4 regions of the Aneurinibacillus sp. XH2 genome follow, and region 2 is predicted to be linked to each of the others. Evidence: riboswitches for the same ligand, from Rfam matches in the RefSeq annotation. Region 2 holds a riboswitch; each other region holds the start of a gene.
What was found. A riboswitch is a leader RNA that binds a small molecule or an ion and turns the genes downstream of it on or off. The one in region 2 is predicted to bind cyclic di-GMP.

Region 1 (8,072 bases), 370 kb from region 2:
AAGTGGTGCTTATAACGGGCGGTTCCAAAGGAATCGGGCGCGCGATTGCTCGCGCTTTTTACGAGGAAGAAGCAAAAGTGGCGATTGCTGCACGCGGCGAAACAGAGTTGCAGGAAGCAGCCGCAGAAATGGATGGTATTCTCGCGCTTCCTGCTGATTTGACAGACAGGGAGGCCCGCAAAAGTATCATAAACCAGGTTGTAAACAATTGGGGAACCGTTGACGTCTTGGTTAACAATGTAGGCGGAAGCAACGGTGGCACCGTTCTTGACACGGATCTCGAACTATTTCAGGCGGCCATGGACATTAACTTCTATCCAGCCGTCGATTTAAGCAAGGCAGTCATTCCATTGATGAAAGAAAAAGGAGCAGGAAGCATTATTAATATCAGTTCGATTTACGGCCGTGAATCGGGCGGCAAACCGACGTACAATGCGGCGAAAGCGGCGCTTATTAGCTTTACGAAAGCGCTGGCAAACGAAGTCATTCCGTACGGCATCCGCGTCAATGGCATCGCGCCAGGCTCAATTTTGCACCCGACCGGAAACTGGCAGAAGCGTCTTCAGGAAAACCCGGAGAAAATTAAGCAATTTGTAAAAAACGAGATTCCGGCTGGCCGCTTCGGCACGGTAGAAGAAGTTGCAAATGTCGCCGTCTTTCTCGCTTCTGAGAAAGCGTCCTGGGTGGTCGGCGCAACGCTGAATGTGGACGGTGGGCAGTCGCGCAGCAACTTTTAAATTTGTCCTCTCCTTTATTCTTCTGAATCAATTTCATAACTCGGAGCCTTAGAGCCCCAAGGGTTTCAGGAGCTTAAAAAAGTAGCACCTCCCCAAGTTTTACTTACAAACATGTGTTAAAAACTCGATAATCCCTGTAAAAACGCAGTTTTTAATGGGTAATTATGAAATTGATTATTCTATCAATTGTTTCACAGGCTTTTGGAAAATTCGTATGCATACACGAAAAACTCCCTCTACTGCCATTGAGTAGAGGGAGTTTTTCTTCAATCTGAAACAGGCGCTTTGTGCGCCTGCTTTTCTATGCAGAATTACTTTAAAATACGAATCATGTCGCCTTCTTTCAACGAATATGTTCCTTGTGGGTGAACGACCTCACCGTTGCCCTGATAAATTCCCTGCAGCCATCCGTGTTCGGGGTGAAGAATTTTAATCGCTTTTCCTACTACCAGGGAAATGACTTCCTTGTTTCCAAGAGCCAATTTACCGCTGCCATCAACGATTTGATAAGTGCCTTGTATGCTATCCATATCCATACCCCTTTCCGTACAAGTGTTTCGTTAACTACAAAGTATATTGAAAATACGGTGCTGAATGATGCGCTGCAAACAGTCAGGTTTTTCTATGCAATCCCATGCTTGAAAAATATATTTTCTTAACATTTAAATTATATCGCATTACCCACAAAAAGACAAACACTCCCATCCTTTCAATTGGCTAGATCTTTATCCAACCGCTCTGTTCGGCTTCCTTTTGATACATGGTAAAATTTTCGCTGCGTGTAAACAAGACGCAGCGAAAGACCAATCGCTCCAAACAAAAGACCGGTAATCAATCCGATCCAATAGCCAAATGCGCCAAGGGACGTATAATTAGCAAGCATGTAGCCGACTGGAAGGCCGATGAGCCAATAGGAAACGAACGCGATGAGGAATACAATATTAACATCTTTATATCCACGTAGCACGCCCTGGATCGGAGCGGCGACGGCATCAGATAACTGGAAGAAAAGCGCGTATATTAGAAATTGCATGGTTAATTCAAGCACTTCAGCATCGGTTGTATACAGTCCAGCGACTTGTTCGTTAAAGAAAAACAGCAGACAAGCGCAAACAAGCGCCATCGTCACGGCCATACCTATCCCAAGATAGCTATACTGTACCGCGTCTTTAAAGCGCCGTGCCCCTACTTCGAACCCAACCGCGATCGTTAGGGCCATCGCAATGCTCATTGGCACCATGTACAGACACGACGCGAAATTCATGGCCGCTTGATGCGCTGCGATCGTCACCGTACTGAACTCGCTCATCAAAAGCGTAACGGCCGCAAAAATACTTGTTTCAAAAAAAATCGAAAAGCCAATCGGGATTCCGATCTTGAGTTGCTCTTTCCACGCAGAGAACGCCACGCGGTAAAAGCAGCGAAAGATACGGTAGCTAGCAAACGGGGACATCCGGTGAATAACATATATACTTAAAAACGCGATGCACCAATACGTAATCGCGGATGCATATCCTGCTCCTACCCCGCCGAGACGCGGAAACCCAAACTTTCCGTAAATGAACACATAGTTGAGCGCCACGTTTATGGGCAGCGAAATTAACATGATGAGCATCGTTACACGCGTATAGCCAAGGGCATCAATAAAACAGCGAAACACCATAGATATGAACAGCGGCGCGATGCCAAAGCCAATAGCTATCAGATAATGATAAGCGATATCGCGCACGGTAGGCTCCAGTTCCATCATGTCAAGGATGGGCCTGAGCGTAAACGAACCGGCAATGAAAACAACAATAGACAACGCGAGTGCCAAGTAAGCCCCCTGTATGACTGTGAACGGCATGCGCTCTGTACTTCTGGCCCCGGCTAATTGAGCGATAATCGGTGTTATGGCCAGCATAATTCCGCTTAAGCCTGTATAGACCGGCATCCAGATACTGGAACCAATTGCAACGCCCGCCAGATCATTTGGGCTGGCGTGGCCAGACATGACTGTGTCAAAAAAATTCATCGCATATAGTGATAATTGTGTAATTAAAATTGGAAGCAGAATCACCAGAAGCTGCCGCGTTTTTTCCCTTACAGAATATGTTTCTCTCATCTTTTTTTCTCCTATGTTTATTTTTTGGAATGTCGCAAAATAAACAATGATACAATATCACACAATAACAAATACTGTAAATCAAAACCTTTTACGCACGAAAAAAGAGCATAAAACGAAATATGCCCTTTCCTTACTTTTTTACTTATGTACTTTCCCATTCCTTTTTAGATCAAGCGATTTCATTATAACCATTACAATGCATTTAATCAATACTTTCTATATATACTATTTATTTTATTTTTTAGAAATATTTACATAGGAATAATAGGCTTTCTATTTATCAAGGGATCATTTCTAAAGCAGGAAAAAAGGGTGCCCCATCACCTCTGGGACACCTTCTTCTTCCTCCTGCTAAATTTTGAAGTTGCCGAGCTTGCTTTGCAATGAATGGGCCCGTGCTTGCAGTTCTTTGATAGCATTTGCGCTCTCTTCCATTGACGCTAACTGCTCCTGGGAGCTAGCTGCTATTTTTCTTGTATTCTCAAGGGATTCCGAGGCGATCTGTACCGTTTCTTCCGCCGATGCAGATACTTGCTGAGCACTTGCGGATACCTGTTGTGTTACAGCGGAAACCGCCTGGATTTTTTGTGAAATATCGTCGATGAGACTGAGAATATTTTCAAACGCTTGACCAGCTTCATTTACGACCTCTGTTCCGGCCTGTACTTCCGCCGCCATCTGATTCATCGCTTCCACTGATTTAATCGAATCTTCGCAAATGGCATGCAATGAGCCTGCAATTTTGCTTGCAGAAGCGGCCGATTGTTCGGCAAGCTTGCGCACTTCGTCCGCTACTACCGCGAATCCGCGGCCATATTCTCCAGCGCGGGCCGCCTCAATCGCTGCATTAAGCGCGAGTAGATTAATTTGATCGGCTATGCTCGTAATCAATTCCACTACATGGCCAATTTGGTTTGTGCGCTCGTTTGTTTGCTTTACAAGTACCGTCGAATGGGAAAGTGAAGCGGAAATCGAATCCATTTGCAATACGGCTTTTTGAATCCGATCGTTACCGTCATTCGCTTCCTGTGCCGCTTTGACGGATTGTTCGGCAACAGCAACAGCTGATTCGCTAATGTGCTGGATGCCCGAGGCGATTTCTCCCATAGCTTGTGCGTTCTCTTCCGCAGCTTGCGACACTGTTTGGTTGCCAGATACAATTTCTTCAGTCGCCGCTACCATTTGGTGTGCCATCTCCGTTGTCAGTTGCGCGTTGGCGGATAAGGTCTCGGATGAATCCACCACATGGTTTGATGTAGCCGACAATTGTGAAATCATATCTTTAAGCTGCTGGCTCATATGGTTAAAGCTGGTCGCAAGCTGCCCAAGTTCATCGTTGTTTGCAATTTTTATTTCATCGCGCAAATCGCCAGCTGCCACTTTTTGTGTATGTTGGACGAGGAGCTGTATCGGTTTTATGATTTTTCTCGCTATCGAATAGCCAGCGGCAAAACCGAAAACGATAAGTGCCAGTGTAAGCAAGATGCTAATACCAATAATGTAGCGATTCAACTTCTTGACAAACTCTGCGTTCATATCAATGCCGATGATCATATCCGTTCCCGCAAGACGGGTGAAGACCGATTTATGTACACCATAGCTGTCCTCGTATACCTCGCTAAACTGCACGGTTCCCGGGTTGTCAAACGCTCTTTCCATCCCTGCGGTGAACGTGTAGTCCGCGTTTCGTTTTTCAGCGGCTCCGCTCAGCGCAACGATATAGGCTTTATCTTTTTTTCCGAGCACATACACATATTCGGCACCCATGTCCTGTTTTTGTTCATTTAAGAAAGCCAGCAGGCTAGCATAGGCCGAGTCTGAGCCTGCGTCCGAACGAGTAGCCAGCGTCTTGTCCAAATTCCGCTCAAGTTCCCGGATATTGGTTTGCAGCGTGTTCTCGAACTGGGGCAAAACGTATTGATTAACAATCCACATGGAAAGCTCATAAGAAACAAAGCTGAAGATGATAGATAATACGAGAATGCAACCTGCAAAATAGGCGGTAATTTTTTTACCGAGGGAGCTTTTTGTTTTAAACATAGGTCTTTTCCCTCGCATTTCGCATTGTGTCTACGCATGCCACACGTTTCGCCAAAAATTCAACAATTTCGTCCAACGTTTCTACCGTTGTATAAGGAGAAATCGAAAAAAACTTAGCAGCGTAAACAGGTACACGTTCTGAAACATCGGATGCATCGACTAAGCATTGCCTTGTTGTATCGCCGAAAAACACGTGCTCACGGTGTTTGCCTAATTCTTCAAATATTGGGTAGTTCCATTCGTTGTTCTGTTTAATCTGCTTGCCTGTAAGTTTCCCTGCTCTTTCTTTGTGCCACTCCGCCTGTTCTGGATAAAACCGGAAAGTCGTAATCGGTCCAGGATTATTCTCATTTGTAACAGCCACATTCGAAAAACGGGCCAATAGCCTGTCGCGGAACGCCATATTCACCCGCACATAATTGGCAAGGATTTGGCGGTAGCCATCCACGCCGAACGCCAACAGTGCCGCGTATATCGCGATCGAACTGGCCATACGCGAGCATTCCAGCGTGTAGCTTGTGTGATAACTGCCATAGCCCCGGTTGCCCACATATGGTGTTTCGAACTCATGCAAATCAAGCAGCCCAATATCTTTTCCGTTTTTCACAAGGAACAGGCTCGTAAGATACGGCGTTTGTCCGAGCTTTTGAAAATCGAAGCAGAGACTGTCAGCCAGATGTAAATGCTGCATTTTTTCGCGGATTTGCAGTAAGTTCTCGCACAAAGGCTGTTCGAGTTGAAGCGGATTGCGCGCAAAATCGTAGTCGTTAAACAGGCAATAGAATCCGCCTAGCGCCGAATCGGCGTGGATATGCGCCGGATGGAGCCCGTATCGATTCGTAATTGCATCGGCTGTTTCTTTAATCGCTTTTATATCGTCAATTCCGAATGAATCCGTGGCCCCTGTCGTGGCGACGATGTATATGGGGATACCTCCCTGCTGAATAACACGTTCCATTTTTTCGCGCAAATCATCTGTATTCATAGCGTGCGTTAGCGGATCGGCTTTGACCGTAATCAAATGGTTACTGCCGATGCCGGTCGCCTCCATGGATTTAAAAAGGCTATAATGCGCGTTTTCTGAAGCAAAGCAGTACAAATTGCCAGGCACGCCCTTTTCTTTAGCATCCGGGAATTGCTTGGCGATAGCGAGGCGCAGCCCTGAGAATACGGCTCCTTGCCCGCCCCATGTCGTGTATCCCCATGATTTTGTAGCGTCATAACCCGCCAGTTTGGACATCATGGCGATGACTTTTACTTCTGCCTCCGCGCCAGCCGGTCCGTATACATCCCATAAATTGTTGCCATTTAACAATGTAGTAAGTAAAGAGCCCAGAATACCTGGAATACTTGCCATAGGCAATACATTACTTACGAAATTTCTTGTATGATACGGATGTCCTTTGGCTAACCCGAGAAGTTCTTCAACGACTTTATCCAATGCTATTCCGCGCTCTGGAACCTGCGCGCAGTCTATAATATCCTTGTAAAACTCTCCTGTCCTCTCCTGCATCGATCCTAGTGTTGCGCGTTGTGGGTCTTTCAGGCGATCAAGCCCCTCCACAATGTTTTGCATGAATTGAAGTAGCACCTGCCGACGTTCTTTGTTTCCATCTTCGCTTGGAAACAAAGCTTGTATGTCTTTCATCTTCATGTTTATCCCCCATTCCCTTTGCTTGATTTTCTTATTTTTTTAATACTAAAAGAAAAAGGCCATCCATATTCTTTGGAATAGCCTGTGCCAATATGCAGTACACCCGATTTGTAAACCTTTGACAAGATGATAGAATGCTTTTACGAACGACACTTATGTGCGCTACAATTTTGGCAACCGGCTGTCATAGTTTTGCAACCTTAGACCCTTGGCTTTACGTCTCTACCTTTCGATAGATTTGCCTTTTTCAGATTAGAATAGGTTGGTTCTACCAGGATTATTTTACTAATATAACTTTATAAATCAACCATCTTTCCTGTTTTTGTATTATTAAAAATATTAAACCGTATCTTGTGAATATGAAGAGAAGCTCATAAAAGTACTAGTTATTTCGGGAGATTTCCTAAGTTCATCGCGGCTTATCAAAACGGAGAACAGAAAAAATAAAAAAGATAACATCCATACATTTTTTATTCATAACCTTTTATTATTTACTCACATAACAATAAAGCCATTCCGTGGATGGGAATGGCTGCTTTGATTACGATGGAAAGGCTATAAATATTGAACGAAGGAGCACTTTCTATAAAACTGATGATTATGTTATGCTTATATAACAGTATATCTTTATATAACACTTAATAAGGAGTTATCCGTTATGCAAATAAAAGTGAACCGGCAGCTTCCTGTTCCGTTGGCCAAGCAAATTTATCAAGCGATTGTGGACCGTATCCAGTCGGAGTTGTTGGAAGAAGGCACACGTCTCCCTTCTGTCCGTGCGCTGGCTAAACAGATTCATGTAAGTTTCATGACAGTCGTTCAAGCGTATGATGCGCTTGAAGAAGATGGATATATTATACGTATTCAAGGAAAAGGCACATTTGTACGGACAAAAGCGGCGGATACAACGCCGAAAAAAGAGCTGCCAAAAAAAGAGTCGCCGTTTGATTGGCAACTGTCGGTTCCCGACTATTTGCCACGAGCGCAGTTTTCACGCTATCACCAGGTATCGGCCCGCTATGAATTTTTTTCTTCTACGATTGACCCTGGGCTTTTGCCAAACCGGTACTTGGAAAAAGAAATTCAGCGCATTCTTGCTGAGGAGCCGAGAATTCTTTCCACGTACAGCGACGTTCAGGGTGACTTGCCGCTGCGTCAAGAACTAACTGTTTATTTACGGGATAAGCAAATTCAAGTAACACCGGAAGAAATTTTAATTACGAATGGAACACAACAGGGCATTGATCTCGTGGCTCGGACGTTTGTCGGCCCAGGGGATATCGTCATTACCGAGGCGCCTACCTACCCTGCGGCGATTGATGTATTCCGCTGGCGCGGGGCTACCATTCTTCCCGTGCCTGTAGATAAGGATGGAATGCGAGTAGATATGCTGGCGGCGCTATGTGAGAAATACAAGCCAAAGCTTATTTATACGATGCCAACCTTTCATAATCCAACCGGAACGGTGATGAGTATCGAGCGACGACGCCAGTTGCTTGACATTGCCTATGAGACACAGAGCATCATCCTAGAG
Region 2 (8,072 bases):
GCTGTTGTAGCGCTTCTATATATTCCTCATTCTCTTTAAATAATATTCTCGCCACAGTAGTATATATTGAATATAAAGAAGTTCTATAGGCTTCAAGGTCTTCAATAACTTTATGGAAGTTTTCTGTTTTTTGTAGCATATTTTGAATATGCGCTTCGATCATGTTTGGAACTTTTTCGATAATTAAATACAACAATTTTTCTTTATCCTTATGTGTTTCAATCATTCGTTTTCCTTCCTCAGTAAGTATGAATTTTTTAAAATGGGTATTTAGAGATGAAAATAGCAGCATTATTTCCACCGTATCCATGAGAAGTAACAACAAAACTGTCAACTTCCGTTTGAATGGTATCATATACAATAGACAGTTCCGGATAATCCTCTCGAACCGCATTCACTGTACTAGGAATGAAATTCCGTTCCATTCCAATAAGAGAAGAAATCATTTGTGCTCCTGCACTTGCTCCAAACGTATGACCGGTTATACTTTTTATAGAAGTAATGGGAACATCTTTACCAAACAACTGCATATGGTTGATAGCTTCAATCCTATCGTTTTCTTTCATTCCAAGTGCCTGGCTATTGACATATGTAGGCTTTCTATGTTTAGTTACCTTTTCTAAATCACGAAGCAAATGTTTCCCTTCGCTGTCTGAAAAAAATATTCCTTTTCCATCGTTTGATGTACTGACCTCGTCAATGACACCTAAAATCTTTGTTCCCCTTTTCAGAGCGCTCGATTCTCTTTCAAGCACTAATACGCTTGCTCCTTCAGCGATGACAAATCCTCCGCTCTTTTTTGAAAATGGAACGCCCATCATATGTAGCTCTTTGTCTTGTGATAAACATCTTATTTTTCCGAAGGCATATATCACTGTTTTAGAAATAGGCGCATCGGCCCCCCCTACGATGCAGATGTCTAACTCGCCAGAACGCAAATACATAATGGCATCCTGGATGGCATCAATGCTTGCTGCGCATCCTGTGGCTACGGTTCTCGTAACTCCATTTACCCCTAGAAACTCTGCTATTGAAGAAGCTAAGCTATGATAATGGACGATCCCACATCCACTGACAGGCATATCTTTCAGATTATTCTGTTGGGCAAGAACGACAATCTCATCGTATCCTAGGGTTCCCCCTAAAGCCGTTCCGAGGAAAATTCCTGTTTTATATTGATCTAAATGGATATTTCCTGTCATTTGTAGCGCTTCCTTTGCGGCTGACATAGCCAGAAGACTGATCCTAGGGTATCTTCTATACTTTTTATTCTGTATTTCTGCTAATCTATCATGTACAACCCCGAATGCGATATTTTTTCCTTCCGTTCCTTCTCCTATGTAAAGGTCTAGAGCGCTTTTTCCCGTTAAAAGAGTATCGGCAAAGTGATTTACATTATATCCACCTGGAACTTTGATTCCATATCCTGTGATAACGACTTTCTCCCCTTTCACATATTATTCCTCCTTTGGAATTTAAATAAAATATACATAAATTTTATCTAAGAAAATAAGATCAGTAAACGATAATTTGGAACCCCATTTATCACTCACCATTTGTCCCCTTGAGTACATATTTGCATAGGATGGTCTATGTTTATAAATGTTACGAAGTAGACATAAAACTATTTTGAGTTAACCGCTCAATGCTTTAGGGGGTATATGGTGCTGTTATATCTTTGATTAAATTAATCCGGGGATAAATGGCCTGATTTTTGATTGGATGGGCGCTGTTTTGAAATAGGGGGAGTATGATGATAGTATCAGAAGATAAACGAAGGGGCCGTGTCAGATAGGTGCAATTTTTGCATGTCTTTATACCTATTATCGCTTTGTTTTTAGTGATAATATATTCCTGCTGAAAAAGGTAAACTTATTGAAAGATAAGGACGCAAAACTATAGGGGCTTCTATCTTTAAGATATGCCAGCCAGTTGCCAGGAGGAATATATGAGAAGAAAAATGTATCGAGTTGTTGATGCGATAGTGGATTTTTATAAACTTCTAGAGAAACACCATGATGAGTCACAGCATTATTATATCTTTACTAGTTTTTTTAAAGGTCTGCTTAGAGAGAAAGCGATTGGGGAAACATTACCAATAATAGAACTAATCACTATTCTTAAACATGAAAAACCAACCATATTTTTTACGATGAAAAAACAGAAGGAACATTGGTTAGATATCATTAGTAGTGTTGAATTGGATATTGAAGAAGCAAAAGAGAGAATTAAGCGTATGATAGACGAAAATAGTTTGAGATAAAATGTTAGAATGCCTACCATTGGAATTAGATTTCTCTGTAGTGTCATGTTAAAACATTGTCGGGGTATTTAGAGGAAGAGTGCAGCAAAAATAATAATGCCCCGCTGCCCATTTGGGTGGCGAGGCTTTGCTCTATAACCATCGGTATCAGCTACAGCTATCTTTTTTCTACATGATTCATTTTTTCCCGTCACATAAAGACGGTTATCATCTAGAGCGAAACTTTCAGTCCTGGGTGCTTTTGTAGAAATGCAGCTGCTATTTCCATATCCTTTGTAGTTTGAACACTTCTTGTATATATCCATATGTTGAAACGGGTGACATAATCATTTGATAAAAAAGAACAAATAAAAGAAAACCGAGAAAGTTTTTACGAACTTTTAAATGTAAGGAGGTAAAAACATATTTTTTTTGAAAGAAATAAAGGAAACTATAGCTTATTAAAGTGAGAGGTAAAACGAGTAATGTCATAGGTCCAACAATCCAATAGTAACCGAACCATGCAAGAACAAGGCCAGGAATCCAAAAGAATGTGTATGCAAAGTCCAAATAAGGCATAATCAAATTAATAAAGGTTAAGTATTTTGTATATAGCTGGGGTTGTTCCCAGGGTTTAATTTCCTTTAGCCCTTCAATCATTCCTCTAGCCCAACGAGAGCGTTGACGAACAAAGTGTTTCAAACTGGTAGGTACTTCTGTAAAAGCTACTGCTAATGGTTCAAAATAAATTTTCCCCCCTTTTTGTAAAAGTCTCCATGTTAAGACAATGTCCTCACCGATTGCATTAGGCCATCCCCCGATTTCTTTGAGGCATGAAGTTTTGTATATGCTATAGGCTCCTTGTGCAACAAGTGTTCCCTGATATAAACCCTGAAGCCGTTTAATAGAAGCAATTCCTAAAAAATAATCCCATTCCTGTATCTTTGTCCATATATTATCTCGACTATTTTTAACAAGAATAGAGCCTGCCACTGCACATATCTCTTCTGAACTACTTTTTATTCTGGCTACGATATAACGAATAGCGGATGGATGCAATAATGTATCTGCATCTAGTGTAATTACATATGGAGTCGTAACATATTGTAGTCCTTTGTTTAAAGCATGAAACTTTCCAGGATGCTCTTCGTGAAAAATTGCAATATCCAAGTCTAGTTCCTGTTTTGCTTTTAGTATTTCGGAAACAGTATTATCAGTTGAACCGTTATCAATAATCATCGTAGTTATTTTACCTTTATAATCTTGCTTTGAAAGATATCTTAATGTATTAAATATTTTTTCTTCTTCATTATAAGCAGCTATTAGAACGGTTACAGAATCGGTGGAAAACTCATTCTTGAACGGCGGCTGTCGATCAAAGACTAAGCTTGCAACAAGAAAAGCATTCATATATCCTGGAATATATGAAATTCCTATAATAATGAGCAGAGCGAAAGGAAAAGAAATAATACTTGATAAATCCTTTAACCAAGGCATGGAAATATAAATGGAAAAGCACATCCACAAAAAAGCGATAAAATGACTTAGCCAAAATTTTGTACTTACAGGAATGTAAATTTTTTTTATTGTTTTAGTATTTGTATTAGAATGAATGTCTGGATGCATAGTACCTCTTGTAGGAAAACTTTATTTTTTATCTAATGAACTTGTTGAATCATTCTCAATCAGAAAAAACAAAAATTCGCCATTTTCTTATATGATGTAAGTACGATCAAACAACCATAAGAAAGGCGAACATACATAATCATACCACTTTATATTGAAAAAGAAAACCCACTCCTTATCTTTCATAACTTGTGGCTCAGCAGAACCGCTAAGGAAGATGGGGCGGCCTACAGCACCGAGATATACAGCGAAGAAGAAAGCGCTTGTGATTGTGGTGGTCATTAGTGCTGATTTACGAGCTGCTTTTGTACTTGGATTTGTATAGAAGCGGAGCAGAATGAACGTAGCCATTTCACTAATAAGCAGGAATTTTGAGTGATTTAGCGTAACTATTAAAAAGGGAAAAACTAAATGATTCAAAATTCTAGTTGGGAGGTATTCGTCAATATTCTTCCGGGTAGAGACAGAGATGAAAAAGACAAACGTTCCGTTTATTTTACAGACCCTGATGGACATAAATTCGAATTTCACACAGGTAACTTGAATGACCGATTATCTTATTACAGAAGTGAAAAGCATCATATGGAATTTTTTGGTTTGTAAAAGATAGAACAGCGGTAGTATGGAACAAGAACGTTTTATTCTCTGTCCGTTGACTTTCTAGAAAATCTGTGTAAAAATGAACTAACGAACGTTAGGGAGGTGAACGGGAGATGACGATCCATCGCATAAAAAAGGTCGCTCTCGCTCATTTTGCCAGACATGGGTATGAAGGGGCTTCCCTTGCACATATTGCTGATGAGGTGGGGATAAAAAAGCCATCGATCTATGCACATTTTAAAGGAAAAGACGATCTTTTTCTAAAGGTGATCGAGGATGTTATTAGTGATGAAGCGGAGTTTGTAACTCATTTTTTTGCGCGTCATGCAAACATTCCTTTACACGAGCGTTTGTATAACTTTTTGAGCCAGTATAAAGCACGGTATGAGCATGATGACAGAACGAAATTTTTGCTACGCATCACATTTTTTCCGCCAACCCACTTGTACGATGAAGTCATGCACGATGTTTACATTTATCTGGATAAACTCGAAGGTCTTCTTATTCCGGTGTTTGAAAAAGCGATAGAGGAAGGCGAGATTCGTTCTGTCGGTGCGGAGCGGGCCGCTGTCGCGTTCATGGGTTTGCTTGACGGGCTCCTCGTGGAAATGTTATATGGCGGAACGGAACGATTCATAAGAAGGTTACATGCTTCCTGGTATTTGTATTGGCGCGGATTATCTATATGAATAATAAAGAAAAACACAGGAGAGGCAATGGAATGAACCGAAACTGGATATTGGTATTGATTGCCGGCTTTTTTGAAGTCGCATGGGTTATCGGACTCAAGCATGCTTATAATTTTTGGACATGGGTTGGGACGATAATAGCTATTTACGTTAGTTTTGATTTGTTGATTCGCTCCTCAAGCAGACTGCCGGTTGGCACCGTATACGCCGTTTTTACAGGAATCGGAACGGCTGGAACCGTAATCATGGAGATGCTTGTGTTTGGCGAACCGTTTCAATGGGTGAAAGTGTTGCTTATTTTATTATTATTGATAGGCGTAATTGGGCTGAAGGTTGTTACGAAAGAATCGGAAGATAACGTTGGAGCTGAAGCGGAAGGGAAATGAAAGGAGACAGAGGATAATGGGTTGGATCTATCTTATCCTAGCCGGCTCTTTCGAAGTGGTCGGCGTAACAGGAATAAATAAAGTAAATAAACAAAAAAATTGGCAGTCAATTGCCATACTGGTTGGGGGATTTTGTTTGAGCTTTTTCTTTCTTTCTCAGGCGATGAAAACGATCTCCATGGGAACGGCGTATGCCGTTTGGACTGGGATTGGCACGGTAGGAAGCGCGCTTGTCGGTATGTTTATATATGGGGAATCAAAAGAATGGCGTCGGGTTTTGTTTATTAGTATGGTTCTTATGGCGGCAATTGGACTAAAATTCATTTCATGAACTTCTTAATTGGCCCTCTCTTTTTTCTTTAGACTAAAGATAGGGTCATTAAGCTGATCCTCGCATGTCAAGGCATGCTAGGATGAATTTAGCCTGCTTTATCATCGATTTTCCTCCTTTTCCAATGTGTATAACCTTTAACATAAAAAAGAAAGATAACCGGGAACGCATAGGCGGTGAAATAACTTATCCACCCCCACCACTCTTTCCATAGTTCAAGCACTTTATAGGATGGTTTGAAGAAGAAGAAAACAACCACAAAGAGCGGCAACAAAAGGTACGGCAGCTGCCAGTCTTTTTTATTACACAACTGAGAAAAGGTATCCGTAACAAAAAAAAGGTAGGGAATGGACGAGGTTGAAAAAAGAAAAATGTAAAATGCTACAAAGATAATTTCCATTCGTTCGAGAAATGGAAACTCGATCGGCTTGACAAGTGTAAGCGTGGGCCATAAAAACTGCGTAATTTCATCTGGGCTAAAATAAACAAAACAGCTTAACGTAATATGGAGATAAACAAGCAGGGTAAGGGCATTGGCAATCACAACCCCTTTGGCTGCGGCTTTTTTATTTTTTAGATAAGGATAGAAAAGAAACGCCAACTCAAATCCAAGGAAGGCAACGGTCGTCGTTTTCACCGCAGAAAGGATCGGCATCCATCCTTCTTTCAATATGGGCAGCAGATAAACCCAGTGACTATCTTTGAGCGGGATGATTAATAATATTGGCAGCCCGAGCGTAAAGAAAAAAACAAACTCGGCATAACGTCCGATGAGCCGTACACCTCTACGTATAATCATATAGGTGTTAATCATAAGCAGGGTAACGATTAAATAACTGGACGTGTTCGGCAAAATCCATATTTGAATAATGGATATGGTAACAAAAAGAATGACCGTGATAGCGAATAAAGAATATAACATCCAGATCACCATCATGGCTTTTCCCAGTCCTTTTCCCAGATACCGTGTCATCAGCTCAAGCATGGTATCCCCTGGATGATTGGCCATAAGATGAACAATACATAAGCTAACGATTGTAGCGAGGATCGATCCGATAATAATCGAGATCCAGCCGTCCGTGCCTGCCGTCTTAGCCACTTCAGCCGGAAGAGTTAGGATGCTGGTTCCTACCTGGGTGCCATGAATAGCCAGAATATACTGGAGTAATGTTATTTCTTTCTTGACGAGTCTGCTCATTGATCTTCCCTGCTTTTTTTTCTATTCCTTTGCCGTTGTAATTGGCTGGGCCGAATCGATACAGGGCGCTTCTTCATCGTCTGTATCGGTAAACGAACAAACGTGTCTTTCATATCTGAAAGACGCAACGGCGAAATGGGGGCACTATACGGTACTCCAAGGGATTCTAAAGAGAGTAAATGAACGAAAACTGCCATCATTCCAGATATGATACCCACTATGCCAAAAGCAGAAGCGAGAAGCATCATCGGAAAACGAATCAGCCGTATCCCATTCGACATTTCTATATTTGGAATAATAAAAGAAGCAATTGCGGTGATGGATACGACAATGACCATGATATTGCTTACAAGTCCGGCTTGAACCGCCGCCTGTCCGATGACAATTCCACCGACAACGCCTATGGTTTGACCAATGGGCGTCGGGAGCCGGACCCCTGCTTCCCGAAGCATTTCAAGTACAAGTTCCATAAGCAGCGCTTCGAATAGAGGTGGAAAAGGAACCCGGTTCCGTGATTCTGCAACCGATAAAAGCAATTCAAGCGGAATCACTTCGTAATGAAAGGAAATGATCGCGATATAGAAAGCAGGTGTAAAAATCGCGATGAAAAATCCAGCGAAATGCAGGAGTCGGATAAACGAAGCGGCGAGCCATCCTATATTATAATCATCCACCGTTTGAAAAAAAGCAGAAAAGGTCATCGGCCCAATTAACACACCCGGCGTGCGGTCTACAACGATAGCGATTCGCCCTTCAAGGAGATGAGAGGATGCTGTATCCGGACGTTCCGTCACGGTAAGCTGCGGAAAAGGTGTATACAGATTATCTTCAATGAGTTCTTTTAACTCTCCAGTGGTGAGAATCGTATCAACATGGAGCGATGTAATTCTGCTTTCGACTTCTTGAAGAGTTTGTGGATTTGCCACATCTTCCAGGTAAAGCAGCGAAATTTTTACACGTCCTCGTTCCCCGATCATTAATTCTTTCACTTTTAATTCCC
Region 3 (8,072 bases), 1.8 Mb from region 2:
GCGGCTTTCACATCATCCATCGTCCATTTATTGTCTGTTAATGCGTCAAAATTCTCTTTTCCAACTAATTCCCTGGTTAAGGGTTTATAATTTGAAAGCGTAGCAAGCTCTTTGGCTCCGTGAGAAAAAGCAGGTTTGAACTCTCTTCCAAACTTCTTTAATCCAACTACCAGATCATCCATCATACTACGCTTTGGTGGAGGTGATGGGGAGACTGATTTTGGTTTTTGAATGGATTTTGGCTTCTGCAACTTTTTAATAGCGGAATTTTGTTTCTTTATCACCTCAGCCTTCATGATCTTCTTTAATTTGTAAATCTGTTCAATGGGCAATAGGTTGGTTGCGAGTTTTCTAGCGGAAGTGCATACCTTACCTAAGGTCTGAAAGGACTGAGTGAACCCTTTCCACAATTGTTTTGTAGCTTTTTCATAAGCTTTTATTTCTTTTAATTGCCTTCTTCCAGCCTTTGTTCTTTTTAATTTTTCCTCCTGCTTTTTCCTTCTCTTTTGATATTCTTTTTCCGCTCTGTTGAGTGATTTTTGAAAACTTTTTGAGTTCACAACACTTTTTCCGAGCCTATACATATCATATATATTTTTTAACGATCCAAACACTTCGTCTTCACTCTTTCTTTTTTTGAGTCGGACGTAAAGGAAATAAGTTACATATAATGCATGCATCGCCCAATATATACATATATTAACAATTTAAAATATTTTCCACCTAATTCATAGACCTATTTTTACAAATTATAGGATTATGCATAATTGATTATATTTACCCTTTACCATTCAGCGATTATAAGTTTTGCAACACCATCTAAGTTTTTAAAGCATGAATTTTTAGGGACGAGTTAAGAGTCTATATAACCATGGAAAGTGGTATAAGTATGGGATTTAAAATAGCATCAAAAGTATTGAGTTTTGTTTTATGTTTTAGTTTATTGTTAGGAACAGTTTCGCCTGCTATGGCTATGAAATCAGGATGAGTCTATAACTGTTACTAACAAGGAGATTAAGTCATTTGAAGAAGAATTTACATTTCTGGTTGAGGACCCAGTTTTTCAGCAATTAGAGAGAGAATTAGAAGATAAACAAAAAGATAACAATGAGGTTCGAGCCGCAGTTGCTCCAGTAGTAGCAAACGCTTTAAGAGTATTATTAGAAAAAGTAGGTAAATAAGCGGCTGAACAAGCATAGAACGTTGCTAAGCCCTATGTTCAAAAAGCTTTAGATGCTGCTAATGAATATACTATAGATGGTCCAGGAGGTGGTGGGAGGATTATACAGGTAAGAGTTAAAAAAACCGGTCAACCAATATTTAGACTAGATTATTATCCAATAAAGGCCGGGGGACCTTATGTTTTACATTATCATGTAGCACCAGATATGAAGGAACATCATGTGATATTTTAGGAGAGGCGAGTGGTAATATTGTCTGATCAATATGACCATAATATCCATTTACATATTGGATATCAAGATGAAAATTATGACATAGAAGTTATAGCTTTTAAAAAGAAAGATGCAGATATTTGGGATGTTTATATAAATTTTGAAGAAAATAGTATATTGGTGAATAAAAGTTTAACTAATTCTCCTAAAATTGATCCTTTTGGTTACTATGCTTTTTCTATCATTCAAAAGGATATAAGCTACGAAGAGGGGAGTATAAAATTAAAAGAGTGGCTGTTAAAAAACCAAATTATTTGAATTTTGTAGATATGTATCCTTGTAAATAGGGGTCCCGGCAGAAAAATACAGGAAATATATGACAATGCAATTTGTGGAATTAAAAAATTGATTTTTCCTACATTAAGGAATCATCGGTTTTTTATTGGAGAATAATTTTACACTTTTGGTTCCATCTGATACGTTTCTAAAAGAAGAAGGAACAATTAGAATTCCCCTTTACATGTTACTATAGCAGTAAGCTGATCAGCCTACTGCTTTTTATTTTTAAAAATAAATTTGTTTCATTTTTACTTTTAACATAACACGCGATTCATCCCCCACCTACGCCGGAGGCGTGAAGGAAGGGGACTTCTTGCGTGTTATGTTAAATAGCTTTAAAATCAAGGATTTTCGCAGGCTCATAAACTACGTTTCACCCGCATTTCATCTGTTCTCTAAATTTGAAATTTACGGGTATTGCTTGGAATGCAGATAGTAGCAAACGTCAAACTCCTTGATTTTTCAAGGGCTTTCTTTTTTTTATAGTTGACCAAACGTTTAGAAAATAGTGTTTTGCCCCCCCTTTTTTTTAAATTTTATTTTATTAATAAAACAATATGAATAATTAGATATAATTTATGTTATTACAGTATTGAAGTAATGGAACTTTATGACTATAATATAAGAGATATAAGTGCTAATTAACTGCAAAACTTAATTTAACGATAAAGGCAAACTTATCGAAAGATAAGGACGCAAAGCCACGGGTCTAAGGTTCAATGTGAATGATGACAGCCGGGTTACCGAAATCTTTTTAAAAAGTTTGATGAATTTAAAAAAAGGCTATTCCGCATTCGGTAATCTTAGGGAGCGGTATGGCCTTTTCTGTTTTTTACATAAGTAGCGATAAGCCTAGCTTTCGTATCGTATTTATGTAGTTTGTTTATCAATATAGAGTCATAATGAAAGGGAGTGAGATTTAGCATTCAGTACATAGTAATTAGTGAAGGAATAGACAGATATACGTTCAGTTTGGTAGCTAGGAAACATCAATTAAATAGTAAGACAATATATCGCTCGATACGCAAATATAAGGAAGGTAAAACAGTCTTTATAAAAGGAGGATATTACTATGATAAAAAGGAAAATTATTTTTAGTATAAGATGGAAATTAATAATAGCAGTAACCATTTCAATCATGATTTCAAGCTCTCTGGTAGGTGTTGTTACTTATTACTCTGCAAAAAGCGAACTTGAGAAAGCAGGTATTGAGCATTTACATCAAATTGTTGATGGTGCAATCACGATAATTCAGGTAATGGATGAAGAAGTTAAAAATGGCCATCTTACATTGGAAGAAGCCCAAAACAGAGCAAAGGATTATATCAACGGTCCGTTGTTAGAAGATAAGAAAAAGCGGGATTTAAGTAAATCGCATTTTATCTATAAAAAAGAAGGCTATATGTGGGCTTATGATGACAATTACATTGCAGTTATGCACCCGCTAGGATATGAAGGACAAAATCAAAAGGATTTCAAGCTTGAAGATGGTTCTTATTTGATACAAGATCTTGTGAAAGCTGGTAAAAATAGCGATCCTAACGAACGGTTATTAACCTATACGTGGAAAAATCAAGACGAGGCTAAAGAACGACCACAAATGAGTTATGTAGAGTATTACAAACCTTGGGGATGGACACTTGGTATTGCTGTATATCCAGAAGAATTTTATGGCTCTCTTCCTCTTATAAAAGGGGTTATAGCCGGAGGTATTGCTTTATTTTCACTAATTTGTATGGGTGTATTTATATGGTTATTTAATAAAAAAATCAAACTTATTTTGTATGTTAGTAGTATAGCGAAAAAGATAAGTGAAGGAGACTTAACGGTAAAGACGATTGATACAAAGTCTCAAGACGAGATAGGAGAACTTGCTAATGCGATTAATGAAATGGTAACAGGCCTAAAAGGCATTATCAAAAAAGTAAATGACGCCAGTATGCATGTTATTGCTTTATCGGAACAACTAATAAAAAATATGGAACAAACAGATGAAGCCAGCAAGCAAATTGCTATCACTGTTGAGGGGCTGAACCAAGGAGCAGAAGCCTCTTCTCAAACAGCGGAAGAGGTGGCAAGTACGATGGAGGAAACAGCCATAGGAATTGAACGTATTGCTGATTCATCCTCTAGAGTGGCGGAAACATCTGAAAGCTCGGTGAAAGAAGTGGAAAATGGAAATGAAGCGCTATCCAAGGCAATTCAACAGATGCAATCTATTAGCAAATCAGTTGATGATACGACTTCGTTGGTTAAAAAACTAGAGGACCATTCTAAGGAAATTGAGAGAATTACAGATGTAATTACGGAGATTACAGAACAAACAAATTTATTATCCTTAAATGCGGCTATTGAGGCAGCGCGTGCTGGAGAACATGGAAAAGGTTTTGCGGTTGTAGCAGATGAAGTAAGGAAACTTGCTGAACAATCGAAAAAATCGGCAGAGGGGATTACTGGGTTTATTAAGCAAATGCAGGAGCATACTCGTAAAGTTATATCTGGTATGCAGAAAGAAGCGGAGGAAGTTGAGTCTGGAATGGCGGTTATCAATGAGGCGGGCAAATCTTTAGAGAGTATTAGAATAGCCTTCCAACATGTGAACAATCAAATCCAGGAAGTGTCAGCAGCTTCCCAGCAATTATCTGCAGGAGCAGAACAGGTAACGGCTTCTATACAGGAAATGGCTGGGGTAGCCAAAGAAGTAGCCGTTGGTTCAGAAAATATCGCATCAGCTATTGAAAAACAATCCTCTCTAATAGATGAATTGTCAAGTTTCACTATTACTCTTAGAAATCTTGCGCAGGAATTGCAATTGTCTGTAGATAAATTCAAATTATAATTGAATTTTACAGTTTCTTTTAGAATTCAAGCAAGCTGCCAAACGAAATGTCAGAATGAAGAGAAAACAGGTAAGTAAATGGCTCAGATGATCCCATACCAGCATCCCCGCCAAATTATTAAATGTTTGGCGGGGATTTTTGGATCGTTCAATAATTATTCACAAAAGCATTATTAATACTATGTTAATATGAAAATGATTATCTAGTATAAGGAGAATGTGAACATGGGATATATAGTTTTACTTGCTGTTTGTCTTGTTTCTGGAGTGGCGGTTTTATTTGGAGCGTCTAAGTCACTAAAAAATGAATAGCAAACACAAACCATGAAACCCGGCGTGCTCGGACTTTTTGTTTGCTATCACTAACCGTGAACCTCAACATATTTCAATAATTATTCATAAAAGTCTCATAAAGATATCGAAATTTTGAATTAAAATAAATAGGAGATTGATTTGATTAAGGAGGAACGATCCATGAATACGGAAACTTTCGATGGCATATTCTTGATAGTTTTTACTGTTTTGATGGTGGCTACATTTGTTATAACATGGTTAGGATATAAAATGATAAAAAGTAAAGAGTAGAAATGGAGCATACTCTTTTTTTTTGGCTGTAGTTGATATTTCGATGTCGATTTTATGGTGAGAGGATAGATAAATGATATTATGTTTCTTCTTACCATCCTATACCGGGATTTTGAGCCAAGCGATTTTTATCCCCTCAATGAATGAAGGGGCGTTTAGTCACATGAATTCGTAAATATGAAAGGGGTTGGCCCATTATTTTTAGGACAGCCCCTTTTTTAATGGTTAGTAACTTTTCAACCTTCGAATAACAAAATTAGAAATGATAAGAGGAGTGGATTAGCGCTTGAATCCTTCGCCCAATACTTCTATAGAATTGGATATAATAACGAACGCAGAAGGATCGGCGTTTTTAACTAGCTGCTTTAATTTTGACAGTTCGCTTTGTTCAAGTACGCATAGTAAAACCGGACGTTTTTCATTCGTGTAGCCGCCTATGCCGGTTATTTTCGTAACCCCTCTATCGATTTCATTTAAAATTACGTGACGAATTTCTTCATCTTTATCCGAGATAATGATGGCCATTTTTGTATAGCTTAAGCCTAATTGTACAATATCAATGATCTTTCCGGTTAAATAGATGCTGATTAAAGCGTAAAGCGCCTGCTCAAAGCTAAACACGAAAGCAGATGTAACAACAATCAGACCATCAATAATCACCATGCAAATTCCCAGTGATAGATTGGTGAATTTGTGAATAATATGGCCGACAAGCGCCGTTCCGCCAGTGGAGCCTTTTCCGCGAAATACGATGCCAAGCCCTAAGCCCACACCCAATCCGCCAAACAGCGCTCCTAAAAGCGGATCGGTGGTCGCTGGTTTTATTCCTTCCGTCAAATAAACGACAAAAGGTAAAAACGTTGTTCCCACAAGGGTTTTTAAACTGAATTCTTTTCCGAGCAAAAGGGTTCCTAAGAAGAATAAGGGAAGATTGAATGCCCATTGAACATAAGATGGCTTCCAGCCAAATAATCCGTAAAAAATGGTGCTAAGGCCGCTAATTCCGCCGGCGGCAATTTCATTTGGCAATAAAAACAGAGTAAAAGCTAAAGCAACAATCGTTGAACCAATGAGTATTTCTACGTATTCCAATCCCAAAATTACTTTAGGATTCAAGGACATGATTCTACGATAGAGTGTTGTAGCCATGGTTGTTTCCACGCTCCTAACCCCTATTGATGCAGGAAAATACGTTTGAAAGTATAACACTATTCTCAAGAAAATGTAAACAGCAGCCAGGTGCTGCTTCACCTTATTAAAATTATGCTGGACTCGCAGGAAATGATGTATGCAGATTTTTGATCGATAAAGTTTCCTGCTCCACATAAATACAAATATGTTTTAATGTGGAGCCAATGAATCATCAAATGCATAAAAAATAATGGAGGGGGAAAATATATTTTTGTATAAAAATAAGCGATAGGAGGCAACGAGCATGGCCCTAATTCCTTACGAGCCATTTCGTCACCTTGAAAATTTAAGAAGAGAGCTCGATCAGTTCTTTGCAACCGGTTTTCCGGCTGATAAGGATTTTGGCGTCCCTCGGATCGACATACATGAGACTGAGAACGAAATTGTAGCATCTTGTGATATTCCCGGATTAGAGAGAAAAGAAGACATTAATATTGATGTCGAAAATAATGTACTTTCGATCAGCGGAAGTGTTAACAGAGTTCATGAAACGAAAGAAGAGCAAATGCACAGGCAAGAACGGTTTATTGGACGTTTTCATCGTTTGGTGACGTTGCCTGCTCGTGTTTCGGCTGAAGGGGTAAAAGCGACGTACAGAAACGGGGTGCTTGAGATACGGATGCCGAAAGTAAAGCAGCACAATAACAAGAGAATTGACGTAGAATTCCATTAAAGATAAGCGAAACACGAAAGCGCTCTAAGCGTTTCATATGCAGACGCAATGCTTCTCATACAGATAATAATGAATCCCCGCTTGTTAGCAGGGATTTTTTTGTCCTAAGCTCCGATTTAGCGACAATATACGTCTATATGTATCGGGATCAAGGTTCATCTTGCACATGTTCCTCCTTTCTCTTTCCTATATCTTCCAACTTTTGATTGCGTTCTGGTGTACTGGGTGCCTGCTTCTGCTTTTTGTGCTTTTCCTCCAGCTCTCTGAGCGTTGTCGGAGTTCCTATCTTTTCCTGATCCATACTAATCTCCTCCTGTAATTCTTGCACCTATAGAAATAGTATGTGAGAAGAAATTCTGTTTTACTCCGTCGCACTGCTGGCTTTCAAAATTAGGTTTTTATATTTTGGCTTGATTAAGCCGGAACGAAAAACAGGCTATAATAGAAGTGTTATGATTTTATTATGTCAATCAGAAAAAATGAAAGGAAGAAGGAGGCGCACACATCTATGGATATGAACCGTTTCACCCAGAAATCGCTGGAAGCGATTCAACAGGCGGAAACGAAGGCGCTTCGGTACGGGAATCCTGAAGTGGAAACGGAACACTTGCTGCTTGCTTTGTTGACGCAGCATGAAGGACTGTTGCCGCGCTTGCTGAACAGAATGAATATCCCTTGCGAAACGATAACGCGAGAAGTGGAAAAAAGAATCTCACAAAAGCCTCGCGTATCTGGTCCAGGGCGAGAAGCGGGCAAAATTTATATAAGTCCTGCGGTCAACAGTATTTTATTGAAAGCGGAAGATGAAGCGAAAGCGATGCATGATGAATATGTGTCGGTTGAGCATTTGTTTCTTGGCATTTTGGAGGAAGCGAAGAAAACAACGTTGCACAATATTTTTGCTGCTCATGCTGTTACTCGTGAAGCATTTCTTGCCGTTTTGCATGAAGTAAGAGGGGGACAGCGCGTCACAAGTGCGACACCGGAAACCACATATGAAGCGCTTGAGAAGTATGGATATGATTTGGTAGAAGCGGCCCGCCGCAATAAG
Region 4 (8,072 bases), 710 kb from region 2:
CTGGCTATATGCATCGGCAGATTATGTGACCGAAGTCATCGGTGTACGCAAGATCAACGTCACCTCTCCCGTACAATTGTACCCGTATCCAGATACATTCTGGAAGCCGATAGGCACATTGGACAACGTGCCTTATGAAACAATTGCGTATGCGAACGCGGGTCGCTGGTACAAAATTGAACAAAACGGCCGTTTTGTGTGGTTGCATGCCAAGGATGGGCAGGTTCAGCCTGCCAAAGCCTCATATCCTGCCCGCAAAACGGAGGCGAACGGATATGTTGGCAACACGATTTTTATGACCGAAGCCAAACATACAAAAGTCGGTGATTTATTTAAGCGCATGGTGGTCGAATGGCACGGAAAACCGCACTGGCTCTTTGACACGTTTATTATTCGTCCAGTCGGCAAGGAACAGCGTGGCTATAGCTTTGAAACGTTCGATACGACGAAAGGGAATCCATCTGAGACGCTTACTAAGTATGTAGAAGAAATTTTCGCGCCTGGCAAAGAGGTAGATTTGCTGGAGAAGGCAACGTTGAAAGCGCGTGCTTATATGGAAGATTCTACATACCGTACAAATGTTATCATCGGTTTGCCGAACCCGATAGGAACGGTGCATCCGGTGCAGCGCACCGCGCTGGTGGAAGGGTATATGGATCGGATCATTGCTCAGTGGAACGCAAAAAATCCACAAGCGCTGCGGCTTGTGGGCTTTTATTGGACGAATGAAATCGTTCCTGATTCAGACCGTGAGTTTGTGAAAGAAATCGGCACAATCGTGCGCAAGAAGGGATATAAATTTTATTGGGCGCCATATTTCCAGGCAGCAGGTGCCGAACAATGGAGAACGCTCGGATTTGACTTCGCCTGGATGCAGCCGAACCATTACTTCAGCAAAGACAATTTCACAGGCATGGATATGCTAGGAGAGACAAATACGATTGCTCGGCAAACAGGAGCCGGTACGATGCTGGAGTGGAACTGGAAGCTGCTTGAGGATCCGAAATACGTGCGAGCATTAAACGAGTATCTTGACCTAGGTCGCCTTGTGGGTGCGGAACACCCAAGCGTGTTTGTATACGATGGGGAAGGAGCGATCGATGCCTTTTTCCATGATGGGAATTCACAAAAACTTGGCTATGTGAAAGAAAAGCTACTTGCCTACCTTTTATCACCGTCACAAGAAGAATAAAAAGAAAGAGGGCGATGGGCCCTCTTATTTTTTTACGTGTTTTTGGATCACAATGTTGTTGATTTCAATTGTTTGTGAAGCTGTGTCATAGTACATATCCCCGACAATCGTACCTTGATCTTTGGCCATAAGCATAACGCTCCAATCGGCGCTTGCTGGAAATTCCAGATAAGCAGGTACGTTTGACCGGGCATTTCCGGCAATTTCTCCGCTGTACCATTTGTCTGAAGCAACATGATAAATAAGCGTTTGATGTTCCGAAAGGGAAGGCAGGTAGATGCGCAATGTCCCGTCATGCGTCACTTCTATTTTTTGAAACGTTTCATATAAACGTTTTGCCCAGAAATTGATCGCATTGTAATCTCGAATTTGGCCCCGCTTGGGAAGGATAGCATTTTGTGCTTTGTGCAAGTTTGCGACTACTGTTTCAGGGCTGCTGCTAATGAAACGGGTGACAGCAGGATTGTAAGACGGTTGTTCCGGCATTTTTTGCATGGTGGATGCGATGCCAGTGTCGTGGGCCATTTTTAGAAATTGAACCGCTTCCACTCGGCTGACTTTTTGGGAACTTCCGTATCCTGCGATGGTTGATTCACCATCCATGCCTTTCGTAATGCCGTGCTCATACATGTAAGCGATAGCGCCTTCGTCATCGTAATGGTGGCCGCCGGCAGCGGAGAAAAGGCGCGCAACTTGGATACGTGTCAGCGCGTCAGCGCGTTTGGCCGGATCGTTTATGCCTGCTGCCGGAAGATTATATTCACGCGCGAGCGCGTATACTTCCTCTGTTGTTCCTGTTCCCAGCTTGTCCCGCGTGTCAGGGAATAGGCGCATCATCATCGTAAGAAACTCAGCTTCTGTAATCACTTCGCCGGGATTAAAGGTTTCGGTCTGCTTTTCATTCAGTATTCCGGCCTGTGCCGCCCAGGGAAGGGTTCCATTTTTCCAGGCCCAATGGTCGCGCGGCACGTCGGTAAATATACCAGATGCGTCCAGCGCGTAGGCCGGAGGCGCGGAAGCAGCCATGATACCAGCTGCGAGAATAAGTGCGGTGGTTTTTAGCTTTATCTTGTTTGTTTGCGTTGTCATCTTCTCTTCTCCCTTTCTATGTACTAAATATGTTGCATTCATATATTAGGCTCTTCATATATTCCAATGTTTGTTTCAACCTTATTTTCCTCCACTTTCTATATATTTTACCTTATATTTGGCCCTACACCAAAACATGTTTTGCAAAGAGCAATTATGTCATATGTGTGGATGAAAAAAAATATGAGAGAAAATATTCATTTCCTCTCCTTGCAATTCTATCTTTTTTATGCATACTTTGGACTATAAGGCCTATAATATTAATTTTTTTTAACATTATAGCTATGATAATCGACAAATACTGATAAATTTGTTATAGTAATAAATGACTGTAAAGTTATATAAATGCATGCTTCGATAATGGCAAACCCACTGAAAAGTGGGGACGCAAAGCCACGGGCCTACCGTTTATGCTGGCATAAACCATGGCAGCCGGGTTGCCGAAAAGCTGGGGTTATAAATAAATGAATAGGCATATAACCACGGCTGTTTCGCGCACGAAAGAGCCCTTTTTTATTTTCTTTTCAAAAAAACACAAAAAGGAGACGAAAGATGAAACGACAATATTCTATCCAATTCAAACATCAAGTAGTGAAAGAGGCTTTAGAGGTAGAAAGTTTAAGTATAGTCGCGCGTAGACATCGCTTAAACTCCCGCATCATTTATCGCTGGGTTCGCGAATTTAAGGAAGGAAAATATTCACTGGCGCAAAATAAATAGCGGATAAACACGCACGTTGTCTTTTGGCTTTTTGAAAAAATGGACTCCAATGGTATTATCTGAATTTTTAGTTCTATTCATTATTTTTTGCTTATATGATAAAAAGTTCTCTCAAGGGGGAGAACTTTTTATTTTCTGTTGTTTAAAGTATTAAAATACTACGTATTAATAAAAACACGGATGGTTCTTATGTGATTCGGGTACAGTAAAAACGGAGGTGATAGCCGTGGCCATTGGACTTACGAACAAGCAAATCGCGGAACGGCTTTCCGCCGCTTTTACGATCGAAGAAATGAAAGAAGCTGTGCAGGCATTAATGGTGGAGAACAATCGTCTCATTGAACGGCAGTTGCACACAATGTTTCAGGAATATTTAACAGAAAACCATTACGAAATAGACGATGGGATAGAAGACGGGATGCAAATTAGATTTCATTAAAAACGGCGAATGCCCTGCTTTGGGTGTAGAATGTACGACAAAACAAATCCTCCTGCAATTTTCCAGGAGGATTTGTTTTGTGGCGCATCGTCTATCCATCAAGTTTCCTCGCACCAATTGCATTTGTGGCTTTTTTTTGTTTTTGGCTTGTCAGCCAGCTGAAACCGCGGTTTACCAATTGGGCACAAATCGCCGACACAGCGAATGTAACTGCATAGATGCTCAGCATATACAGCGCGGATATAGCTTTGTGATGAAAAATCCATTCAATGGTAAAGTTCGTTTCCATAAACTTGTTAGCGTATATAATAAATGCTGGATGTAGTAAATAGATATAGAATGTTAAACCTTTCTGAAAGCGCAGGTGCAACGCATCCACAATATAATGCAATATCGCCGCGCTGGAGACGAGCAGCGCAAATGTTGCTAAGACAAATATTAGATGGTTAGCTGTATATAGTTTAGATGACATAACGAAAAAGTACATAGTAAATCCGGATAGAACCAATAATCCAATAAGAACAATTTTATGCTTTTCCATAAACATAAACATCGGTTTACGATACCAGTACAGTAAGTGTCCTAAATACAATGTAAAAATCCAAGTCGGTAAAAAATGACGTATACCTAGACCAAACCAGCCATGTGCAATTATATGAATATACATATATTGTATGACAAAGAAAAGGGTGATAACCAACAGAATGTTTTTCTTCATAATTAAGCGGCGGAAAAGATAAGCGAATACATAATACTGGCAAAGCATAAAAATAAAGTACAGGTGCCCTGCGGTTTGACCGGTCAAAACATCCTGCCAGTCTTTTTCGTTTGTCGGTATGCCCTTTTTCATAATAATAAAGTACAGCACACTGGCAAACAGAAAAGGAAAATAGATGTATTTTAGCTTTCCTTTAAAAAAGCGTGTGCCTGAAAATTTTTTTCCATCCAGACTGTGTGCAGTAAAAAAACCAGTAATAATTGCTAAAATCACTGTCCCGTAACGGCTAATCTGGTTCAAAGTTGTCTCCCAGAATGTCCACTCAATGTAATCGTCGACATCCGCAGTGTAATGACCGGCAAGTACAAGAAATGAAGAAAGCAGTTGCATCAAAAACAGTGAAGAGAAAAGTCTTTTATCTGAATACATAAAAATTCCTCCGGATTTTAAGTGCTCTACGCTTATCTATGCTCAGATTATACAAACATTTTATGTTAAGTCAATAAAAAATTCATAAAAGATGGAAAATTATACAATTATACAATGAGAATAATGGCAGGAGGAAAGGACAAGCTATAGAAGGAGGTGGCTATTATGTCCAAAAGAGTGAAATACAATATAACGTTGGATCATAAGCGACAACAAAGCAATCAAGCGACGCCTGGAAAACAGGATAGCGAATTTGCTAGCTATACCGATACTCAGGCGGTACGTCTCGATAAACGGCAGCCAGGCGGTGAGTCGCAAAGCAAATATCCGCGCCATGAATAAAAATGTAAGCTTCAGCTTTATCGGAGCTTTTTGCTGAAAAAGTCATTTTTTGTCGTTAAAAAGGTGGCAAGATCATAGTTTGATCATAATTTTGTAACTCATCTTTAATATGTAGTTTTTACAATATAGATGCATACTTCTTTTGAGAAAGCTATATATTTTGGTTGATATATTGACATTTGTATTGTGGGTTATCCCCTTGGCTTTTCCTTCGAACCGTAAAAGAATACGTATGTATCAATTCTAATGTATATGGCCATATACGGTAGCTGCTTAAGTCATAAATCAAAGGAGGTCGCTGCTGTATGGATTACAATGTTATCGTCATGAGCGGAATGGTGTTTTTGATCGTATGTTTATTGCTTGGAGCGGTTCCCGCCCTATTTTTCTATTTACGAAAAAAGAATGTGAATATATAGGCTTTGACTCCAAAAAATGCGCCTGTTCTTTTCACTTCGGGCGCTTTTTTCGTTCACACATCCTTAGTTTTTATGTGAGAATTCTTGACATAAGTAGTTTCATTCGCTAGATTCAGTGTTTTGAATCCGGTATAATGGAAAGACGAGGCACAAAGGAAAGGATGGAAACGTATGAGTGGCATTGTGGGTTTTTTGGGAAACCGGAGTGCTGTGCCGATTTTGCTGGATTGCTTGGATACGCTCGATTATCGAGGATATGATTCAGCAGGTATTGCGATTTCCAACCAGCAGCATGTCGAGATTCGGAAAACGGTGGGCCGGGTTAAAGATTTGCGCGCGCATTTGCTGCGTGAGCCCGTTATGCACGGTACGATTGGCATCGGCCATACGCGCTGGGCGACGCATGGCAAACCTTCGGAAGCGAACTCCCATCCTTTGACCGGCTGCGATCGCCGTTTCGTGGTCGTACATAACGGTATTATCGAGAACTATCCGCAAGTAAGGCGCTCTCTTATGGCACAGGGGCATACATTTAAAACAGAAACGGACACAGAAGTAATTCCACATTTGCTGGAAGAATACGATACAGGTGACCTAGAGGAGACGGTACGGAAAGTGTTACCTATGCTGAAGGGTTCGTTTGCGCTTGCCATTATGTCCGAAGCGCAGCCGGATACCATTATCGCTGTCTCTCAGGATAATCCGCTCGTGCTCGGAGTGGGCAGGAAGGAAGCGTTTTTGGCTTCGGATATTCCCGCCCTATTGCCGTACACAAGGGAGATTTATCCAATTAAAAACGGAGAAATTGCGATTTTGACACCGGGCAAAGCGACGGTAAAGCGGCTGGACGGAACAGAAGTGACGCCGCACTATTCGCTGGCGGACGAAACGGTTTATGATGTGCTGTTGCACGATTACAAACATTATATGATGAAGGAGATTTTCGATCAGCCGAAAGCATTGGAGGATATGCTGACGGGACGGTTGACGCCGGAAGGGGTGGATCTCCCGGAGCTTGCACAAATATGGACAGTGGAAAAGCTGAAAAATTTGCGTAAAGTTGATATTGTAGCGAGCGGGACATCCAATCATGCGGGAGTTATCGGCAAAAAAGCGCTGGAGCAGTTGCTTGATTTGCCGGTGGAAGTGTCTTATTCATCCGAATTTATCCATGAGCACGGGACGCTTGACGAGCGGAATCTGGTGATTTTGTTGAGTCAGTCAGGTGAGACTGCGGACACGTTATCAGCATTGCGCGAAGCGAAGAAGCATGGTTGCTCGACGCTGGCGATTACAAATACTGCTGGTAGTACGCTCTCTCGGAAGGCAGATTGTACGTTGCTGACGAAAGCGGGGCCGGAGTTTGCGGTCGCATCTACGAAAGCATATACATCACAAATCACGGCGCTTATTCTTTTGGCGATTTGGATGGCGCAAAGGATGGGAAGCGCTAGAAAAGAAGAGGTTTCGGAACTGCTTCAGGCGCTGGAACGCTTGCCGGGTGACGTTGATTCGACGCTCATTATGACGCATGATGCGATTGATCAGTTTGCCCAGCTGACGTATGATCAGGAGCATCTATTTTTAATCGGACGCGGATTGGATTATGTGTTGGCACTGGAAGGAGCGTTGAAATTGCAGGAAGTGGCTTACATTCACGCGGACGCATACGCGGCGGGCGAGATGAAGCATGGAACGATGGCGCTGATTACGCCGGGCGTGCCTGTGATCGCGTTAGCGACACAGGCGCGTGTGTTTGATAAGACGGTGAGCAATATTAAGGAAGTAAAGGCACGGGACGCGTTTGTGGTCGGGATTACAACAGTAGGTGACGATGTGCTCGCAGATGAGGTAGATGAGGTGATGTACATTCCGTCCACGCATTCGTTGTTGTTGCCGATTCTGGCGGCGATTCCGCTGCAACTTCTCGCATACTACGCCGGCACGGTACGTGGTCATGATGTCGACCGCCCTCGGAACCTGGCCAAGAGTTTGACGGTGGAATAGAAGGCAATTAGGGTTATTTGAACTTATGGTTTTGATGTTGTTTGACATTAAAGTCGGTAACCTAACATTAAAGATGGTAACCAATAAAACTCTTTAGTAAGCCAATCACTTAACTTTTTGTATAGGTTGTGCTTAGATAGGGATTTGCAACTAAAAGTTCACCAACAAACGTCGTGTGTGGTTTCGCATACGGCGTTTGTGAAGTGTTGCTCGTAGGAAAAATAATTGAGATGTAGCGGCATAGCATAACTTCGTCTTGATAACTGGGTTCATATGACCATTTACAAATAAGTTTCAACTATTCCGAGTTAACAGAAAGAAAAGAGTGCACCATGGTATTGTAGAAAGACCGATCTCTTAATCGTCGGATATGGTGCACAGTCATTACGTTCAATTCATTCTAGCATTTCAGCCAAATCTTCTTGAGGGTCCCCAATTAACTTTAGATTAAATGTTTTTTGCAAGAAGTTTAATACACCTGGTGTTAAAAATTCCGGAGCCTTCGGACCAATTCGTATATCTGTTATTCCTAAGCTAAATAATCCAAGTAATATGGCAATTGCTTTCTGCTCAAACCAAGACAATACAATACTGACTGGCAACTCGTTGATTTCACATTGGAAAGCGTCAGCCAACGCGCGCGCAATTTTTACAGTGGAAATGGAGTTATTGCATTGCCCCAGATCAATATATCTTGGGATACCTGTATTTCCTACT

Region 1: linked by a shared signal. The riboswitch ahead of ACH33_RS09880 (pyridoxal phosphate-dependent decarboxylase family protein) and the one ahead of ACH33_RS08040 (hypothetical protein) in region 2 are both predicted to bind cyclic di-GMP.
Region 3: linked by a shared signal. The riboswitch ahead of ACH33_RS16730 (methyl-accepting chemotaxis protein) and the one ahead of ACH33_RS08040 (hypothetical protein) in region 2 are both predicted to bind cyclic di-GMP.
Region 4: linked by a shared signal. The riboswitch ahead of ACH33_RS18765 (transposase) and the one ahead of ACH33_RS08040 (hypothetical protein) in region 2 are both predicted to bind cyclic di-GMP.

What each region holds. Positions count from the first base shown of each region.
Region 1 covers NZ_CP014140.1:1,986,290-1,994,361, forward strand. Annotated here, with positions in the region: gene ACH33_RS09860 (SDR family NAD(P)-dependent oxidoreductase) at 1-737, shown strand, start outside; gene ACH33_RS09865 (hypothetical protein) at 1,049-1,267, opposite strand; gene ACH33_RS09870 (MATE family efflux transporter) at 1,447-2,841, opposite strand; gene ACH33_RS09875 (methyl-accepting chemotaxis protein) at 3,196-4,884, opposite strand; gene ACH33_RS09880 (pyridoxal phosphate-dependent decarboxylase family protein) at 4,877-6,532, opposite strand; cyclic di-GMP riboswitch class I at 6,708-6,791, opposite strand; gene pdxR (MocR-like pyridoxine biosynthesis transcription factor PdxR) at 7,197-8,072, shown strand, end outside.
Region 2 covers NZ_CP014140.1:1,617,649-1,625,720, forward strand. Annotated here, with positions in the region: gene ACH33_RS08030 (sensor histidine kinase) at 1-226, opposite strand, end outside; gene ACH33_RS08035 (beta-ketoacyl synthase N-terminal-like domain-containing protein) at 258-1,454, opposite strand; cyclic di-GMP riboswitch class I at 1,856-1,940, shown strand; gene ACH33_RS08040 (hypothetical protein) at 1,949-2,263, shown strand; gene ACH33_RS08045 (glycosyltransferase family 2 protein) at 2,522-3,868, opposite strand; gene ACH33_RS20070 (hypothetical protein) at 3,956-4,288, opposite strand; partial or broken gene ACH33_RS08050 (metallothiol transferase FosB) at 4,310-4,471, shown strand; gene ACH33_RS08055 (TetR/AcrR family transcriptional regulator) at 4,582-5,157, shown strand; gene ACH33_RS08060 (DMT family transporter) at 5,190-5,543, shown strand; gene ACH33_RS08065 (DMT family transporter) at 5,560-5,874, shown strand; gene ACH33_RS08070 (GerAB/ArcD/ProY family transporter) at 5,963-7,072, opposite strand; gene ACH33_RS08075 (spore germination protein) at 7,069-8,072, opposite strand, start outside.
Region 3 covers NZ_CP014140.1:3,371,715-3,379,786, reverse strand. Annotated here, with positions in the region: gene ACH33_RS16740 (hypothetical protein) at 1-614, opposite strand, end outside; gene ACH33_RS16735 (DUF3986 family protein) at 1,434-1,712, shown strand; cyclic di-GMP riboswitch class I at 2,394-2,481, shown strand; gene ACH33_RS16730 (methyl-accepting chemotaxis protein) at 2,806-4,572, shown strand; gene ACH33_RS16725 (YitT family protein) at 5,437-6,279, opposite strand; gene ACH33_RS16720 (Hsp20/alpha crystallin family protein) at 6,593-7,021, shown strand; gene ACH33_RS19545 (hypothetical protein) at 7,170-7,322, opposite strand; gene clpB (ATP-dependent chaperone ClpB) at 7,530-8,072, shown strand, end outside.
Region 4 covers NZ_CP014140.1:2,330,092-2,338,163, reverse strand. Annotated here, with positions in the region: gene ACH33_RS11520 (DUF4855 domain-containing protein) at 1-1,192, shown strand, start outside; gene ACH33_RS11515 (S-layer homology domain-containing protein) at 1,217-2,281, opposite strand; cyclic di-GMP riboswitch class I at 2,634-2,726, shown strand; gene ACH33_RS18765 (transposase) at 2,834-3,001, shown strand; gene ACH33_RS11510 (hypothetical protein) at 3,228-3,440, shown strand; gene ACH33_RS11505 (acyltransferase family protein) at 3,532-4,587, opposite strand; gene ACH33_RS19390 (hypothetical protein) at 4,753-4,929, shown strand; gene glmS (glutamine--fructose-6-phosphate transaminase (isomerizing)) at 5,520-7,355, shown strand; gene hcp (hydroxylamine reductase) at 7,751-8,072, opposite strand, start outside.